Regions from separate parts of the Arthrobacter sp. E70 genome, predicted to be linked through region 1. Evidence: predicted binding sites of a transcription regulator. Region 1 holds the regulator's gene; the other holds the start of a gene.
The links. Region 1 encodes LexA, which represses DNA repair genes until DNA is damaged. Its sites were predicted from a motif close to TCGAACANNTGTTCGA; they were not measured.
Positions count from the first base shown of each region.

Region 2: the regulator LexA is predicted to act here: its motif matches at 3,624-3,639, upstream of AC3IMC_RS15140 (shikimate dehydrogenase).

Region 1 covers NZ_JBYQFR010000006.1:33,623-41,254, forward strand. The annotation lists gene AC3IMC_RS09010 (SseB family protein) at 1-100, opposite strand, end outside; gene priA (bifunctional 1-(5-phosphoribosyl)-5-((5-phosphoribosylamino)methylideneamino)imidazole-4-carboxamide isomerase/phosphoribosylanthranilate isomerase PriA) at 123-869, opposite strand; gene AC3IMC_RS09020 (hypothetical protein) at 921-1,079, opposite strand; gene hisH (imidazole glycerol phosphate synthase subunit HisH) at 1,080-1,844, opposite strand; gene hisB (imidazoleglycerol-phosphate dehydratase HisB) at 1,841-2,467, opposite strand; gene AC3IMC_RS09035 (histidinol-phosphate transaminase) at 2,543-3,661, opposite strand; gene AC3IMC_RS09040 (LysM peptidoglycan-binding domain-containing protein) at 3,752-4,120, opposite strand; gene lexA (transcriptional repressor LexA) at 4,558-5,292, shown strand; gene AC3IMC_RS09050 (ATP-dependent DNA helicase) at 5,383-7,443, opposite strand; gene hflX (GTPase HflX) at 7,436-7,632, opposite strand, start outside.
Region 2 covers NZ_JBYQFR010000011.1:126,235-133,866, forward strand. The annotation lists gene pcaH (protocatechuate 3,4-dioxygenase subunit beta) at 1-712, opposite strand, end outside; gene AC3IMC_RS15135 (bifunctional sugar phosphate isomerase/epimerase/4-hydroxyphenylpyruvate dioxygenase family protein) at 756-2,651, opposite strand; gene AC3IMC_RS15140 (shikimate dehydrogenase) at 2,651-3,532, opposite strand; gene AC3IMC_RS15145 (IclR family transcriptional regulator) at 3,672-4,541, opposite strand; gene AC3IMC_RS15150 (MFS transporter) at 4,774-6,093, shown strand; gene AC3IMC_RS15155 (ATP-dependent DNA ligase) at 6,233-7,321, opposite strand; gene AC3IMC_RS15160 (AEC family transporter) at 7,381-7,632, opposite strand, start outside.

The sequences.
Region 1 (7,632 bases):
CCGGCAACTGGCGCGCGGCCGGGGTTCCGGGCCTGCCGGTGTCGGGCCTGCCGGAACCGGGCAGGTCGCTGGAGCTGGACTGGCCTTCTGAAGCTGGCATGGCGCGGCGGTCCTCCCGGCGCCTAGCGGCGGCCTGCGACGTCGAGGGCTTCGGGGAGCGTGAAGGCTCCGGCGTAGAGGGCCTTGCCCACGATGGCACCTTCCACGCCCAGCGGCACGAGCGAACGCAGCACCTTAAGGTCGTCAAGGCTCGAGATGCCGCCGGAGGCGACGACGGGCTTGCCGGTCTTCTCCACCATCTGGCGCAGGAGTTCGACGTTGGGGCCCTGGAGCGTGCCGTCCTTGGTAACGTCCGTGACGACGTACCGGGAGCATCCGGCCTCCTCGAGGCGGTCCAGGACGTCCCAGAGATCGCCGCCTTCCTTGGTCCAGCCGCGGCCGGCCAGCGTGGTTCCGCGGACGTCCAGCCCGACGGCGATCTTGTCGCCGAAACGTTCGATGGCCCGCTGCGTCCACTCGGGGTTTTCCAGGGCAGCGGTACCAAGGTTGACGCGTGCTACGCCCAGGTTGAGGGCTGCTTCCAGCGTTTCGTCGTCGCGGAGGCCACCGGAGAGTTCAACCTTGATGTCCAGGCGGCCCACCACTTCGCGCAGCAGCTCCGCGTTCGAGCCGCGTCCGAAAGCTGCGTCCAGGTCCACCAGGTGCACCCATTCAGCGCCCTGCTGCTGCCAGTTCAGCGCCGCTTCGAGAGGGGTGCCGTAGCTCGTCTCGCTGCCCGCCTCGCCCTGGACGAGCCGGACGGCCTGCCCATTGACGACGTCAACGGCGGGCAGCAGTTCAAGTACCGGCAGGTCATATGCGGTGGTCATACTCATCCTTGGTGTTGGTTCTGTCGAGGCAAACGGAGGGCCGGATGGCGGTCAGCCGGCAGGGAGAGTCAGCAGGTACGCGGCGAGCAGCGACATCGCGGCCAAGACGTAGAACGCAACCTGCGTCCATAACGGCTTGTGCTGCTGCCGGAAAGAGATGGCGCCGCCGATCAGGAGTCCGGCAAGGCCCATCAGCAGGACGGACCACATTCAGGCGTCGCTGCCGGTGCCGGTGGTTTCGCTGGTCCCGGGCTGGCCGGCGGCGGGCTTGCGCAGCCCTTCCACCCAGTTGCGGAGCAGCCGGGCGCCGGCATCGCCGGACTTTTCCGGGTGGAACTGCGTGGCACACAGCGGGCCGTTTTCGACGGCGGCGATGAACGGGCCTCCGTGTTCGGACCAGGTGACCAGGGGCGGCGCCATCCGGGGCTGGATGACGTCGAAGTTCCATTCCTGCACGCCGTAGGAGTGCACGAAGTAGAACCGTTCATTCTCGACGCCGGCAAAGAGTTTGGAGCCTTCCGGCACCTTGACGGTGTTCCAGCCCATGTGCGGAACGACGTCGGCCGGCAGCGCCTCCACCTTGCCGGGCCATTCGCCGATGCCTTCGGCTTCGGTGCCGTGCTCCACGCCTGCTTCGAACAGGACCTGGAGGCCGACGCAGATGCCCAGCACGGGGCGGCCCCCTGCAACGCGCCTGCCAATGAGACGGATACCGTCCACGGCCTTGAGTTCGCGCATGACGGTCTCGAAGGCGCCCACCCCGGGCACCACCAGGCCGTCAGCGTTGAGCACATCCTCCGGCTTGGCGCTGAGGATCACCTCGGCGCCGGCGCGCTCCAGGGCACGCACGGCGGACCTGACGTTTCCCGAGCCGTAGTCCAGCACGGTGACGGTCGGCTTGCCCTCCGGCGAAGGGAGCTTCCGCGAGGCGGAGGGATCGACGATGGCGCCGTCCTTAAGGACCTGCCCGCTCACAGCGCGCCCTTGGTGGAAGGGATGCCCTCAACTCGGGGATCGGGTTCGACGGCGGCACGCAGGGCGCGGGCAAAGGCCTTGAACTGCGCCTCGACGATGTGGTGCGGGTCTCGGCCGGCAAGCACGTTCATGTGCAGGCAGATCCCGGCGTGCAGGGTGATGGCTTCGAAGACGTGCCGGGTCAGGGACCCGGTGAAGTGGCCGCCGATCAGGTGGTATTCCTGGCCTGCCGGCTCGCCGCCGTGCACCAGGTAGGGCCGGCCCGAGACGTCGACCACGGCGTGGGCGAGTGCCTCGTCCAGCGGGACGGTGGCTTCACCGAACCTGCGGATGCCGGCCTTGTTGCCGAGCGCCGAGCGCAGGACCTCACCGAAGGTGATCGCGACGTCCTCCACCGTGTGGTGGACATCGATGTGGATGTCGCCGGTGGCCTTGACGGTCATGTCGATCAGCGAGTGCTTGCACAAGGCCGTGAGCATGTGGTCGTAGAACGGCACGGAGGTATCGATGTCCGAAACGCCGGTGCCGTCAAGGTTGATTTCCACCAGCACGGACGACTCGCTGGTGGCCCGCTCCATGCGGGCAGTCCTGGCCTCGGCGGCGTTCGATCCGGTGGTAGTCATGGTGAAGGTTCCTTTTGGGGAGTGGTTGGTTCAAGGCGTCCAGCACTGCTGCACCCGGAAGCCGCTGTATCAAGTCTAGGCGGGAAGCGCGGCCTGTCCGGCAAGAATGCGTTCCAGCGACGTGAGGAACGCTGTGGTTTCCGCCTCAGTGCCCGCCGTGACCCGGAGGTGGCCCGGGATTCCGACGTCCCGGATCAGCACGCCCGCATCCAGCAGCTCCTGCCAGACCTGGTGCGGGTTTTCCAAGCCGCCGAAGAAGACGAAGTTGGAGTCGGAGGCAGCGGGGGTGAGGCCCATCCGCGTCAGGCCTTCGACGATGCGGTCCCGCTGCTTCTTGATGTCCTCAACCTCGGCCATCAGCGCCTCCCGGTGCTCGAGGGCAGCGAGGGCCGTGGCCTGCGTGATGGCGGAGAGATGGTACGGCAGCCGCACCAGGCGGAGGGCGTCGGTGACTTCCGGGGCTGCAGCCATGTATCCAAGCCGGGCGCCCGCGAGGGCGAAGGCCTTGCTCATGGTGCGGGAGACGATCAGCCGCTCCCTGCCGGGCAGCAGGGTCAGGGCACTGGGCGTGCCCTCGTGGGCAAACTCGTGGTATGCCTCGTCCACGATCACGATGGTTTGGCTTTCCTCCCCCGCGTCGTAGACGGCCTCCACGACGTCCAGGCCGAGTCCGGTCCCGGTGGGGTTGTTCGGGGAACAAAGGAACACGATGTTCGGCTGCAATTCCCTGACCTGGCGGGCTGCGGATTCGGCAGTGAGATCGTAGTTCCCCGCCCGTTCGCCGGTGATGTAGCGGGTGTCCGTGCCGCTGGCCAGGAGGGGGTACATGGAATACGTGGGCGGGAATCCGAGGGCGGTGCGGCCAGGGCCGCCAAACGCCTGGAGGATTTGCTGCAGGACCTCGTTGGACCCGTTGGCTGCCCACAGGTTGGACTCGTCCAGTCCGTGTCCCAGGTATTCGGCAAGCGCGCGACGAAGATCCGTGAATTCCCGGTCCGGGTAGCGGTTCAGACCCGCCGCAGCCTCGGTTACGGCGGCCGTGATGGCTGCGCGTACATCGGCCGGGACGCCATGGGTGTTCTCGTTGACGTTGAGGAGGATGGGGACATCCAGCTGGGGCGCCCCGTAGGGGGTGAGCCCGCGAAGGTTGCTGCGGAGGGGAAGCCGGTTCAGACGTTCTAGCTGGTCGTTCACCTGAACAGTTTAGTTGCCTCGGTAAAGACCGGAAAATGTGACAGCTTCTGTTCGCCCTCGGCGTGGCTCCGCGCGGCCGGGGCCGCCCCGTCAGTGGGTGGGGACGTAAAGCTGCTGGCCGGGCACGACGGCACCCGCCGCAAGATTGTTGAGCTGCACGATGTCCGCGACAACGTCGCGGGCGTCGCGGCCTGGAGCGACTTCTCCCGCGATGGCCCAGAGGGACTGGCCGGGCTGGACCGTCACGGTCACGGTGGGTGTCAGCCTTAGCTCCGCGGCCGAATCTGAGGCCTTGGCCGGGGCATTGAAGAGTCCGGCCAGGGACAGCAGGAGCACAGCAAGGAGCATGGCCGGGATGCCGATCAGGACGAGCCTGCCGCGGCGGGTCAGCCTAATCCTGCCGGACGGCGCCTGACGGACACGGCGTGCTGATTGGCGGCGGGACAGCAACTGCTGCATGGGGGCCTGCCGCGGACGGGATACCTGGGGAAGAGATAAAGCTGACATGAACTTAGCCCTCCTGGACCAATACTGTGCTGCAACCAAACCGGCCGGGCGCCGGCGGAAGTACCGCCTTCCGCACCCGCCGCGGCCACCTTCCGAAGATCACCCCGGATCTGGTTTTCCGGTGCCACCTTCGAACGGGAAGGACGCGGACTAGAACACATGTTCGAACTTTGCTGGTTCAGTTTTAGCACTTATCAACGAACAATGTCGAGACTCGCTAGAACAAATGTTTGAAAAAGCCATGTGGCTGGCCTAGCTTTGAGAACAAAGAACAACCACCAGGAAAGTTGACCAGCAGGGTCTGACAATGACGGTGGGGGCCCTCCAGGCGGCGCTGTTGGACAGCGTGATGCGGGAGGTCCGGTGGCAACCGAAAGGCATTGGCGTTTATGGCAGCAGCAGCCGCCGGAGGCAGGACGGCCCCGCAGCACAAGAGGAGCGCCAAGGGCCTGACACCCCGGCAGAAGAAGATCCTCGAAACGATCCAGCGCTCGGTCAATGAGAACGGGTATCCGCCCTCCATGCGCGAGATTGGGGATACGGTCGGCCTCGCCAGCCTGTCCAGCGTGACCCACCAGCTTTCACAGCTGGAAAAGCTCGGCTACCTCCGCCGGGACCCGAAACGGCCCCGTGCCATGGAAGTGCTGATGCCCCTCACCCTGGACCGCGGCGCAGCCAAGGCGGAGGGCACGCCGTCGCCGCACGCACCCGGGGCAGGAGCCACCGTCACGGAGCTGCCCACAGCCCTGGATACCGCCATGGTTCCTCTGGTGGGGCGCATTGCGGCCGGCGGTCCCATCCTGGCGGACCAGGTGGTTGAAGATGTCATGCCGCTCCCCCGCCAGCTCGTCGGCCAGGGTGAGCTCTTCATGCTCAGGGTGGCCGGTGATTCGATGGTGGACGCGGCCATTTGTGATGGTGACTGGGTGGTGGTGCGGCGCCAGGCTGACGCCGCCAACGGCGACATCGTCGCTGCCCTGCTGGACGACGAAGCCACGGTTAAGACGTTCCGGCAGCGCGATGGCCACACCTGGTTGCTCCCGCAGAACACGCAGTACGAGCCCATCCTGGGCGACCACGCCACCATCATGGGCAAAGTGGTTTCCGTCCTGCGCTCACTTTGATCCGACGTACCCGCTGATCTGACGCACCCGCCGCCCGTCGTACCCGCTGATCCCTCATACCCGCTTCGGCCCGTCGTACCCGGATGCGTCCTAGGCGGAGGCTTCGGCCCCCAGCCGGCTCAGGGCAGCCAACGCTTTGCTGCGGTCCGTGGTGGACCAGAACGGCGGCAGGGCGGCCCGCAGGAATCCGGCATAGCGCTCGGTGGCCAGGCGGGAGTCCAGGACAGCCACTACACCCTTGTCCCCCGTTGACCTGATCAGGCGGCCGGCCCCCTGGGCGAGGCGGATTGCGGCGTGGGTTGCAGAAACTGACATGAAGCCGTTGCCGCCGGCCTGTGCCACCGCCCGCGAACGCGCCGTCATCAGTGGGTCGTCCGGGCGCGGGAACGGAATGCGGTCGATCACCACCAGCCGGCACGACCCGCCGGGAACGTCCACCCCCTGCCACAGGGACATGGTGCCGAACAGGCAGGTGTCAGGTTCGTCCGCGAACTGCTTGACCAGCGCAGTCATGGTGGACTCACCCTGGCAGAGGATCGTTACGCCGACCTTGGCGCGGAGGGCATCGGCAGCCTCCTCCGCTGCGCGGCGTGACGAAAACAGGCACAGCGCTCCCCCGCCGGAGGCCTTGATGAGTGCTTCCAGTTCGGCCAGCGCTTCGGGGGACACGCCGCGCCCGGGTTTGGGCAGGTGCCCGGCCACATAGAGGATGCCCTGCCGGGGGTAGTCGAACGGGGAGCCAACATCCACCCCGGTCCAGCTGGGGGCGCCCTCGCCAATCAGGCCGAGGCCGCCGGCGGCCGGTTCAAACGCGGAACCGATGGCCAACGTGGCGGACGTCAGCACGACCGTATGCCCGGCGAAGAGCCCTTCGCGCAGCCTTCCGGCGACGGACAGCGGGGCGATATTGATCAGCACCGGAGCATTTTCGTCCGGCTGGGAATACCCCTGGCCGGGATCGAACGTGCTGGCGCGGGAGAACCAGACCACCTCGCGGTTCTCGCGGGCGGCGATCAGCCGCTCGCAGAGTTCCAGGATGAGCATGAGCCGTGACCTGGCGAGCTGCCTGCCGCCGTCGGCCGTGGTGTTGCTGTCCCCCTTCGAGTCGGAGAGCGCAGCACGGCAGGCTTCCCGCAGCTGGTCCACGCAGTCCAGTTGTTCGTCGTTCAGGCCGTTGGGGAGCAGTCCGGCCGGAGCACCTGCCAGGGCAAGCTCCAGGTTGGCAGCAGCGGCATTGAGCGCGTCAACGGTGATGGCGGTGTGTTTCCGTGCACCTGCGGCGGCAGCATGCACCATGGCCACGGACAGCTGCCCGGTGACGGCCCCGGTGACCCGGTCCTGCAGTTCGTGGGCTTCGTCCACCACCACGACGTCGTACTCAGGCAGGACCGCCAGCCCCTCAAAGGCACTCACGGCTAGCATGGCGTGGTTGGTGACCACGACATCGGCCTCGGCAGCATCCTGCCGGGCGAGTTCGCTGAAGCATTCGGCGGCCATCGGGCATTTTTGTGCCCCGAGGCATTCCATGGAAGTCACGGAGACCTGCCGCCAGGCCCTGTCGGTAACACCGGGAAGCAACTCGTCCCGGTCGCCCGTGGCCGTCTTCTCCGCCCACTCGCGCAGGCGCACCACTTCCTTGCCGAGCTGGGAGGCCGGGCCCCCCACAGCCGCTGCGAAGTGCGGGACGCTTGTGTCCTCGCCGAGGGAAAAAAGCTGGCCCTCGGCGGGCTCTTCCGACGGGAAGCCGCCTTCGAGCTTGTGCCGGCACACGTAGTTGGACCGGCCCTTGACCAGCGCCACCTTGACGGGGCGCTGCAGCGCCGGGCCGATGTTCTTGAGGAGCCTGGGCAGGTCCCTGCCCACAATCTGCGTCTGCAAGGCCAAGGTGGCGGTCGAGACCAGCGCAGGTTTGTCGCTTTCGAGCGCATGGGCAATGAGCGGCACAAGGTAGGCCAGCGATTTGCCGGTGCCGGTGCCTGCCTGGACCAGCAGGTGGTTGCCCGTTTCGATCGCCTGCGCCACCTGCCGCGCCATTTCGTGCTGGCCTGTGCGGCTTTGCCCGCCCATGCCGGCAACGGCCCGGTCGAGCAGTTCGAGGACGAACTGCCCGCCGGCCGTCTCCGTGGCTGTGCCGGCCGCGGGGTCAGTCATTGCTGGCGAATGGTTCCAGTTCGGACGCGAGGCCTTCCCGGACCATCACGACGGCCTTGGTGCCCGTCTCCCCGTGGTCCAGGCTGATGATTTCCGCGTCCGACTCGTGGAGCTTGCTGACCAGGTCCCCGCGGTCATACGGGATGAGCAGTTCGAGCTTGACGCTGGGCCGTGGAATGGAGTCACTGA
Region 2 (7,632 bases), on a different contig from region 1:
TGGTCTGGTAGATCGGGTCCAGCGGGAAGAGCTGGTCGCCCGGGAAATACATCTGGGTGATGATGCGCTGGGTGAACTCGCTGCCGAACAGCGAGAAGTGGATGTGCGCCGGGCGCCAGGCGTTCAGGTGGTTCTTCCACGGGTAGGCGCCGGGCTTGATGGTGGTGAACCGGTAGGAGCCGTCCGGACCGGTGATGCAGCGGCCGATGCCCGTGAAGTTGGGATCGATCGGGGCCGGGTGCTGGTCGCGCTTGTGGATGTAGCGGCCGGAGGAGTTAGCTTGCCAGATTTCCACAAGCTGGCCGGCCACGGGGCGGCCGTCACCGTCCAGGACCCTGCCGGCCACGATGATCCGCTCGCCCTGGGGCTCGCCGTTGTGCTGGATGGTGAGGTCCGATTCCAGGGCATGCACGTCCTGGTGCCCGAACGCCGGCGAGTACAGCTCGATGGTTTCCGGGTCGGCGTGCTGCAGGCTCTTGGTGGGGTGGCGCAGGATGCTGCTGCGGTACGGCGGGTAGTCCAGCCGCGGCTGGGTCTCCGGCTGGGCACCGTCCTTGAGCGCGCGCCGGTAGGCCTCGCCGAGCGCCGTGATTTCCGCGCTCAGATCCGCCTGGGATTCGGCAGCGGCGTCCAGGGGCGCGTGCGCTGCCTTGGGCTCGGCGGGCGGCACGAGCTCCTCCGATTCAAGCTCTGCGGTGGCGTCTTTTGGCACTGCGGGCTCCTTTTCTTGGTGGGCTTGGGTGGTTTTGGAGGCGTTAGGACGAAGGCCGGCTGCGGTGCAGGGAGTCGTACTGGACGGCGTGCCGGACCGGGGCATTGGGGGCGCCGTAGCCGTCGTAGCTGCCGCGCCGCTCCACCATTTCGAAGAACACACTGCCCACGGTGGCGGTGTAGAAATGGAGGAATTCGCCGTCGGCGTCCCGGTCGTACAGGAGGTTGAGCTCCTGGAGGGTGGCCAGGAAACCTGGTTCAAGGTCGAAGCGGGCGTCCAGGTCCTCGTAGTAGTTGGCCGGGATCTGCAGGAACTCCAGGCCGCGGCCGCGGGCGGAGCGTGCCGTGGCCACCAGGTCCGTGACGGCGAACGCGATGTGCTCCTGGTACGGCTGGCGGGCCGGTGCCTGCTGGACCGCCGTCTGCTGCACCGGGGCCAGGTTCAGGACGAGACGCACTGCGCCGTCGGAGGTCTGCATGACCTGTGAGCGCACCAGCCCGCTGGGGCTGGGAACTTCGGCGAACGGCTGCGGTTCCAGGGCCAGGGCGCTGGTATAGAAGAGGACGGCCTCGTCGAAGTGCTGCCACGGCTGGGCGAGGTTGACGTGGTCGATGACCGCGTTGGCCCCGGCGGAGGGGTGTTCCAGCCCTTCCCCAAACTCCCGGGTCCATGCGGCGGTGCCGTCCGGACTGCCCTGGCACAGGAAGATTTCGGTGGAGTCCGGGGCGCAGATGCCCTGGAAGACTTCCTCGTCCGCCTGGACCTTGCGGGCCACCACGGGTGCCTTGAGCTGCTGGGCGCGGGCGGAGGCAATCACGGGGGAATCGACGTCGAACCCCAGCGCGGCGATGGCCGGCTCAGCGTGCTGCGCGGCCTGTTCGTTGATGATGACGCGTGCCTGGCCCATGGTCCACAGCTGGACATCCTTGGTGCGGTGCCGGCCTTCGAAGGCGAAGCCGAGCTGGCCCAGGAGCTTCTCCAGCTGCGCGGTGTCGTCCGCCTTAACCTCGGCGAAGTTGAAGCCCGCGGGCTCGTTGACCTTGGGCAGCGTGGCAAGTTCCATGGGATAACGACGGCGGAGCGCGCCGCCGGCGGGAGCGGCACCGTCGGCCGCGTTCCCGGCGAGCCACTTGGCGCTCTGTTCCTCCAGCCAGATCAGGGAGCGCATGGCGTCGATGGCCGTCCGTTCGACGTCGGACTGGCGGAAGACGTCGTTGAAGACTTCCAGCGAAACCGGCCCGCTGTACCCGGCGCGGACCACGTGGCCCATGAACTTGGCGAGTTCGAACTGTCCCTCGCCGGGGAAGACGCGGTAGTGCCGGCTCCATGACAGTACGTCCATGGACAGTTTCGGGGCGTCGGCAACCTGGACGAAGAAAATCTTGTCGGGGTTGAACGCTTCGATGTGGGAGGTTTCCCAGTCCCGGCTCAGGATGTGGAAGGAATCCAGGCAGGTGCCCAGGTTGGGGTGGTCCACCATCTCCACGAGGCGGTAGGCGTGCTCGTAGTCGTTGACGTATCTGCCCCAGGCCAGGGCTTCGTAGGCCACCTTGACGCCGTGGTCGCCGGCCAGGTTGGCGAGCTGTGCCAGCTGTTCTGCGCGGAGGCCGTCGTCGTCGATGGTGGCCGTGGCGACGTTGGAGCAGACCAGGATGGTGTCCATGCCCAGGCGGGACATGAGCTTGAACTTGGCCTCCGCCCGGCGGAGGTTGGCCTTGAGCAGGTCCGGGGTGACGCCGTCGAAATCACGGAACGGCTGGTAGAGGTCCAGTCCCAGGCCCAGGTCCGCGGCCATGCTCCGCACCTGCTCCGGGCTGAGCGGCGAGGTGACCAGGTCCTGTTCAAAGATCTCGATGCCGTCGAAGCCCGCGATGGCGCAGGCCTGCATCTTTTCCTTCAGGGTGCCGGACAGGCAAACGGTGGCGATTCCGGTGCGCATCAGGCGGCCACCTCCTCGGCGGCCACGAGTTCCAGGAAGTGGCTGCGCATGCGGTCCGGGTCGGCGTCCAGGCCGGTGAAAATGCGGAAGGCATCCGCGGCCTGGCCCACGGCCATCCGGCCGCCGTCCAGGACGTCGCAGCCCTTGGCGCGCGCTCCGCGGACCAGTTCGGTCTCGATGGGGCGGTAGACGATGTCGGCCACCCAGTGCCGGGACTCGAGCAGGTCCAGGTCGAGGGGCGTGCCGGGGTGCGCGGCCATGCCGACCGGGGTGCAGTGCACCAAACCGTCGGCCAGCGGCATCAGCTGCGGCAGCTCCGCCGTCGTGCCTGCCGTGACGGTGCGGTCGGGGAAGAAGCCTGCCAGCTCGGATGCCCGTGCCGCGGCCCGGGCCGGGTCCACATCCACCAGGTGGAGCGCGCGGACGCCGGCGGTGAGCAGGGCGTAGGCGACGGCGGACCCGGCACCCCCTGCGCCCAGCTGGACCACGCGGTCCAGGTCCGCCCCGGGCAGGCCGGACGCCAGGGCGGCGGCGAAGCCGGAGAAGTCGGTGTTGTGCCCGATGAGGCGGCCGTCGCGGATGACCACCGTGTTCACGGCGCCCAAACGGCGGGCATCGGGGGAAATCTCGTCGAGGTGCTCCAGGACCAGCTGCTTGCAGGGGTGGGTGATGTTCAGGCCGTTGAAGCCGAGGGTGCGCGCGCTCTGCAGGATGCTGCCCACGGCGTCGCCGCCGAGCCCCAGTTCCAGCAGGTCGATGGGGCGGTAAAGGTAGCGCAGGCCCTGCACGTCCCCTTCCCGCTCGTGCATGGGCGGGGTGAGTGATGGCGTGACGCCGTCTCCGACCAGTCCCACGAGGTAGGACTCAGTTCGAATACTCATCCGTGCAGCTCCTTTGGTAACGGCACCGGGCATCCGCGAAACGGAAGACCTGCCCGGTGATAGGGATTACAGTACAGCAATTGTTCACTTGTCGCACTACTGTTCGTGATACGAACGCAGTACGGAAGACTGCCGGTCCTCAGCCGCGCTGCGGGAGGCGTGCGGCCAGTTCGGCGGCGGCCTCCTGCAAGACCGGGACGTGGGCCTCGAGCTCCTCCAGGCCCATGCGGAAGACGGGTACCGCGGTGGCAAGGGAGGCAAAAGCATGGCCCTGGCTGTTGAGCACGGGCACCGCCACCGCACGCATGCCGGCTTCGTTCTCCTCATCCATGACGGCATACCCGCGCCGGTGCACTTCCTCGATCTCCGCCCGGAAGGCGTCGCGGTTCGTAATCGACTTCTCGGCCAGGCGCTCCAGCGGAAGTTCATCCAGCAGGCGCTCCCGCTCACCATCCTCGGCGAATGCCACCAGGGCCTTGCCCACGGCGGTGGTGGACAGGGAGCCGAGGTGGCCGGGATCGCTGGTGACGCGGAAGGTCTGGGGCCCGTCCACCTTGCTGACGGTCAGGTGGTGCAGGCCGTCGCGGACACTGAGGATGGTGGCCTCGCCGGTCTGCTCGGTGACCCTGCGCAGGATCGGCATGGCGGTCCCGGCGAAACCATGGTGGTTTGACACCCGCTGGCCCAGCTGGAAGATCCGCAGGCCGAGGTGGTACCGGCGCCCGTCGGGCTCGTAGTCGACAAAGCCGTCGCGGGTCAGCGACCCGAGCAGCCGGTATGTGGTGCTGAACGGCAGTTCTGCGCGGCGGGAGATCTCCGCGGCACTGGCGCCGCGCGGCTCCTCACCCAGGAGGACCAGAAGACCCAGGGCCTTGCCCACCATGTCCGTGCGCTCGGCGGGACGTGCGCCCACCCTGGCTTCCGGGGGCATGGCATTCACAGGCTCTGCGGCGGCAGTGACAGCAACAGCGGATTCTTCATTGGCCACTGTGGTTCGGTTCACACTCATGGTTCGATGTTGCCACAATGTGAGAGCTATTTCTAGATGGTGATTATTTTCTTGACAGGTGACTGCCCTCACAGTCATAGTTTCTGTATCGCGCAAGTAGCTCCCACCATGTGGCTACTAACGCCGGGTCTCTTCCGGACTCCAGCCGCATCGCGCCCCGCCCGCACCAAGGCAGCGGCGGCTGCGACCCCCAGATCCATCCGCGACAATGTCGTCACACCAAAGGAACACCATGAGCCAGACACTTCCGTCTACCGGGGCGGGTGCCCTCACCTCTGCCGGGACGCCCAAGAAGGCGGCCCTCGCCAGCTTCCTGGGCAGCGCCGTCGAATACTACGACTTCTTCATCTTCGGTTCCGCCGCGGCGCTGATCTTCCCCACGGTCTTCTTCCCCAACGCCGATGCCAACGCCGCCATCATGTCCTTCGCAACCTTCGGGTTCGCCTACGTGGCCCGGCCCATCGGCGCCATCATCCTGGGCCACTTCGGTGACCGGGTGGGCCGCCGGAAGGTCCTGATGTTCACCCTGCTGCTGATGGGTGCCTCAACCTTCGTCATCGGCTGCCTCCCGGACTTCCACACGGTTGGCTGGTGGGCTCCGGCGCTGCTGGTGCTGGCCCGCCTCTGCCAGGGCCTCTCCGCCGCCGGTGAGCAGGCCGGCGCCTCCTCCATGACGCTGGAGCACGCTCCGGACAACCGCCGCTCCTTCTTCACCTCCTGGACCCTCACCGGCACCCAGGGCGGGCAAATCCTCGCCGCCCTGGTGTTCATCCCCGTCCTGGCCCTGCCGGACGAGATCAAGTTCGGCATCGGCTGGCGCATCCCGTTCTGGCTCAGTGCCGCCGTCGTTGTGGTGGCATTCCTGATCCGGCGCACCCTGCACGAACCGCCCGCCTTCGAGGAAGCCCGGAAGAACGCGGACATCGCCAAGCTCCCGGTTGCCGACCTGCTCAAGGGCCACTGGCGCGACGTGCTGCGCGTCATCTGCTGCGCCTTCATCGCCGCCGTCTCCACGGTTTTCGGCACCCTCGCCATCAGCTACGCCAAGACCGTAGCCGGCGTGGACGGGACCACTACGCTGTGGCTGGTGGTGGGCGCCAACCTGGTGGCCCTGGGCACGCAGCCGCTTTTCGGAATGCTCGCAGACAGGATCGGCCGCAAGCCCGTCTTCATCTACGGTGCCCTGGCCAGCGCGGTGCTGACCCCCGTGTTCCTGCTCAGCCTGGAGTCCGGCAGCGTCCCGCTGATGTTCCTGGCCGCCATCGGCATGTTCTCCGGCGGTTACGCGGCCGCCAATGCCGTCTGGCCGTCCTTCTACGCCGAGATGTTCAGCACCAAGGTCCGCTTCTCCGGCCTGGCCATCGGCACGCAGCTGGGCTTCCTGATGGCAGGGTTCGCCCCGGCGATCGTGGCGGCCATGGGCGGCATCAAGCCCGGCGGCTGGGTGCAGATCAGCATCTTCACGGCCATCATCTGCGCCGTTGCAGCAGTCTCGGCCCTGACCGCCAAGGAGTCCTTCCGGACCCCCACCAAGGAGCTCGGCCTGAAGTAGGCCTCCAGCGCGTACGTTCCTGCCCGGTTACTTAACAGGGAAAGCCCGCCACCTCCTGGAAGATCCAGGGGTGGCGGGCTTTTTCCATGCCACGGCACCGGGCGGGGCAGCAGCAATCGGGCAGGAATGCACGGCGCCCCTAACCCCGGCCGGTCTCCAGCACCGAAGCCAGGTCGAAGTTCACCGGCTCCTCCAGCTGCTCGTAAGTGCAGGACTCTGGGTCCCGGTCCGGGCGCCACCTGTTGAACTGGGCCGTGTGGCGGAACCGCTCCCCCTCCATGTGGTCGTACCGGACCTCCACCACCAGTTCCGGGCGCAGCGGCACGAAGGACAGGTCCTTCCCGGCGCTCCACCTGCTGCCCTCGGCGTTCCGCGGGGTCCGCTCGCCTTCCTCCTGCTTGGCCCAGGCCCAGGGGTGGTTGTCGAAGTCCGTTACCAGCGGCTGCAGCTGCTCGAACAGCTCCTGGCGCTTCTTCATCGGGAAGGCGCCAATGACACCCACGCTGGCCAGGCCGCCGTCGTCCTTGTACAGGCCCAGCAGCAGGGAACCGACGGCGTCCGGCCCGCTCTTGTGCAGGCGGTAGCCGGCCACCACGCAATCGGCCGTGCGCTCGTGCTTGACCTTGAACATGACGCGCTTGTCCGGCTCGTACCTGCCGTCCAGGCGCTTGGCCACGATGCCGTCCAGCCCGGCCCCCTCGAACTGCTCGAACCACTGGGCCGCGGTGTCCTTGTCGGTGGTGGCGGCCGTCAGGTGGACGGGTGCCTTGCTCGCTGCGAGCGCCTTTTCGAGCGCCGCCCGCCGCTCACTGAAGGGCTTCGCGGTGTAGTCCTCATCGCCCAGGGCCAGGAGATCGAAGGCAACGAAACTGGCCGGTGTCTGCTGGGCCAGCAGCTTCACGCGGCTGGCGGCGGGGTGGATGCGCTGCTGCAGGGCGTCGAAGTCGAGGCGGTCGCCCGAAGCGCCCACCAGGATGATCTCGCCGTCCACCACGCAGCGCGGCGGCAGGTTTTCCTTGAGTGCGGCGACGAGTTCCGGGAAGTAGCGGGTCATGGGTTTTTCGTTGCGGCTGCCGATCTCCAGGTCCTCGCCGTCGCGGAAGATGATGGACCGGAAGCCGTCCCATTTGGGCTCATAGCTGAGGCTCCCGCCCCCGGGAATGCCGTCAATGCCGCTGACGGCCTTGGCGAGCATGGGCGGGACGGGCGGCATGACGGGAAGTTCCATGAGCCCATTCTTGCCCGGCAGGTGTGAGGGCGGTAGGGCGGCGCGCCCGGGCAGCCGGTTCAGGCGGCCAGCAGCCAGACAATCAGCACCAGCACCGGGGCGGCCGCCGCGGTGGAGAGCAGGATGGTTTCGCGCGCCACTGCGACACCCCGTCCGTACTGGCTGGCAAAGAGGAACACGTTCTGGGCCGACGGCAGCGCAGCCATGAGCACCACGCCCAGGAGCATGCGGTGGTCCAGGTTGAACAGGAAGCGTCCGACGACGAACGCCGCCGCCGGCATCACAGCGGACTTGAGTGCCGTGGCAGTAAG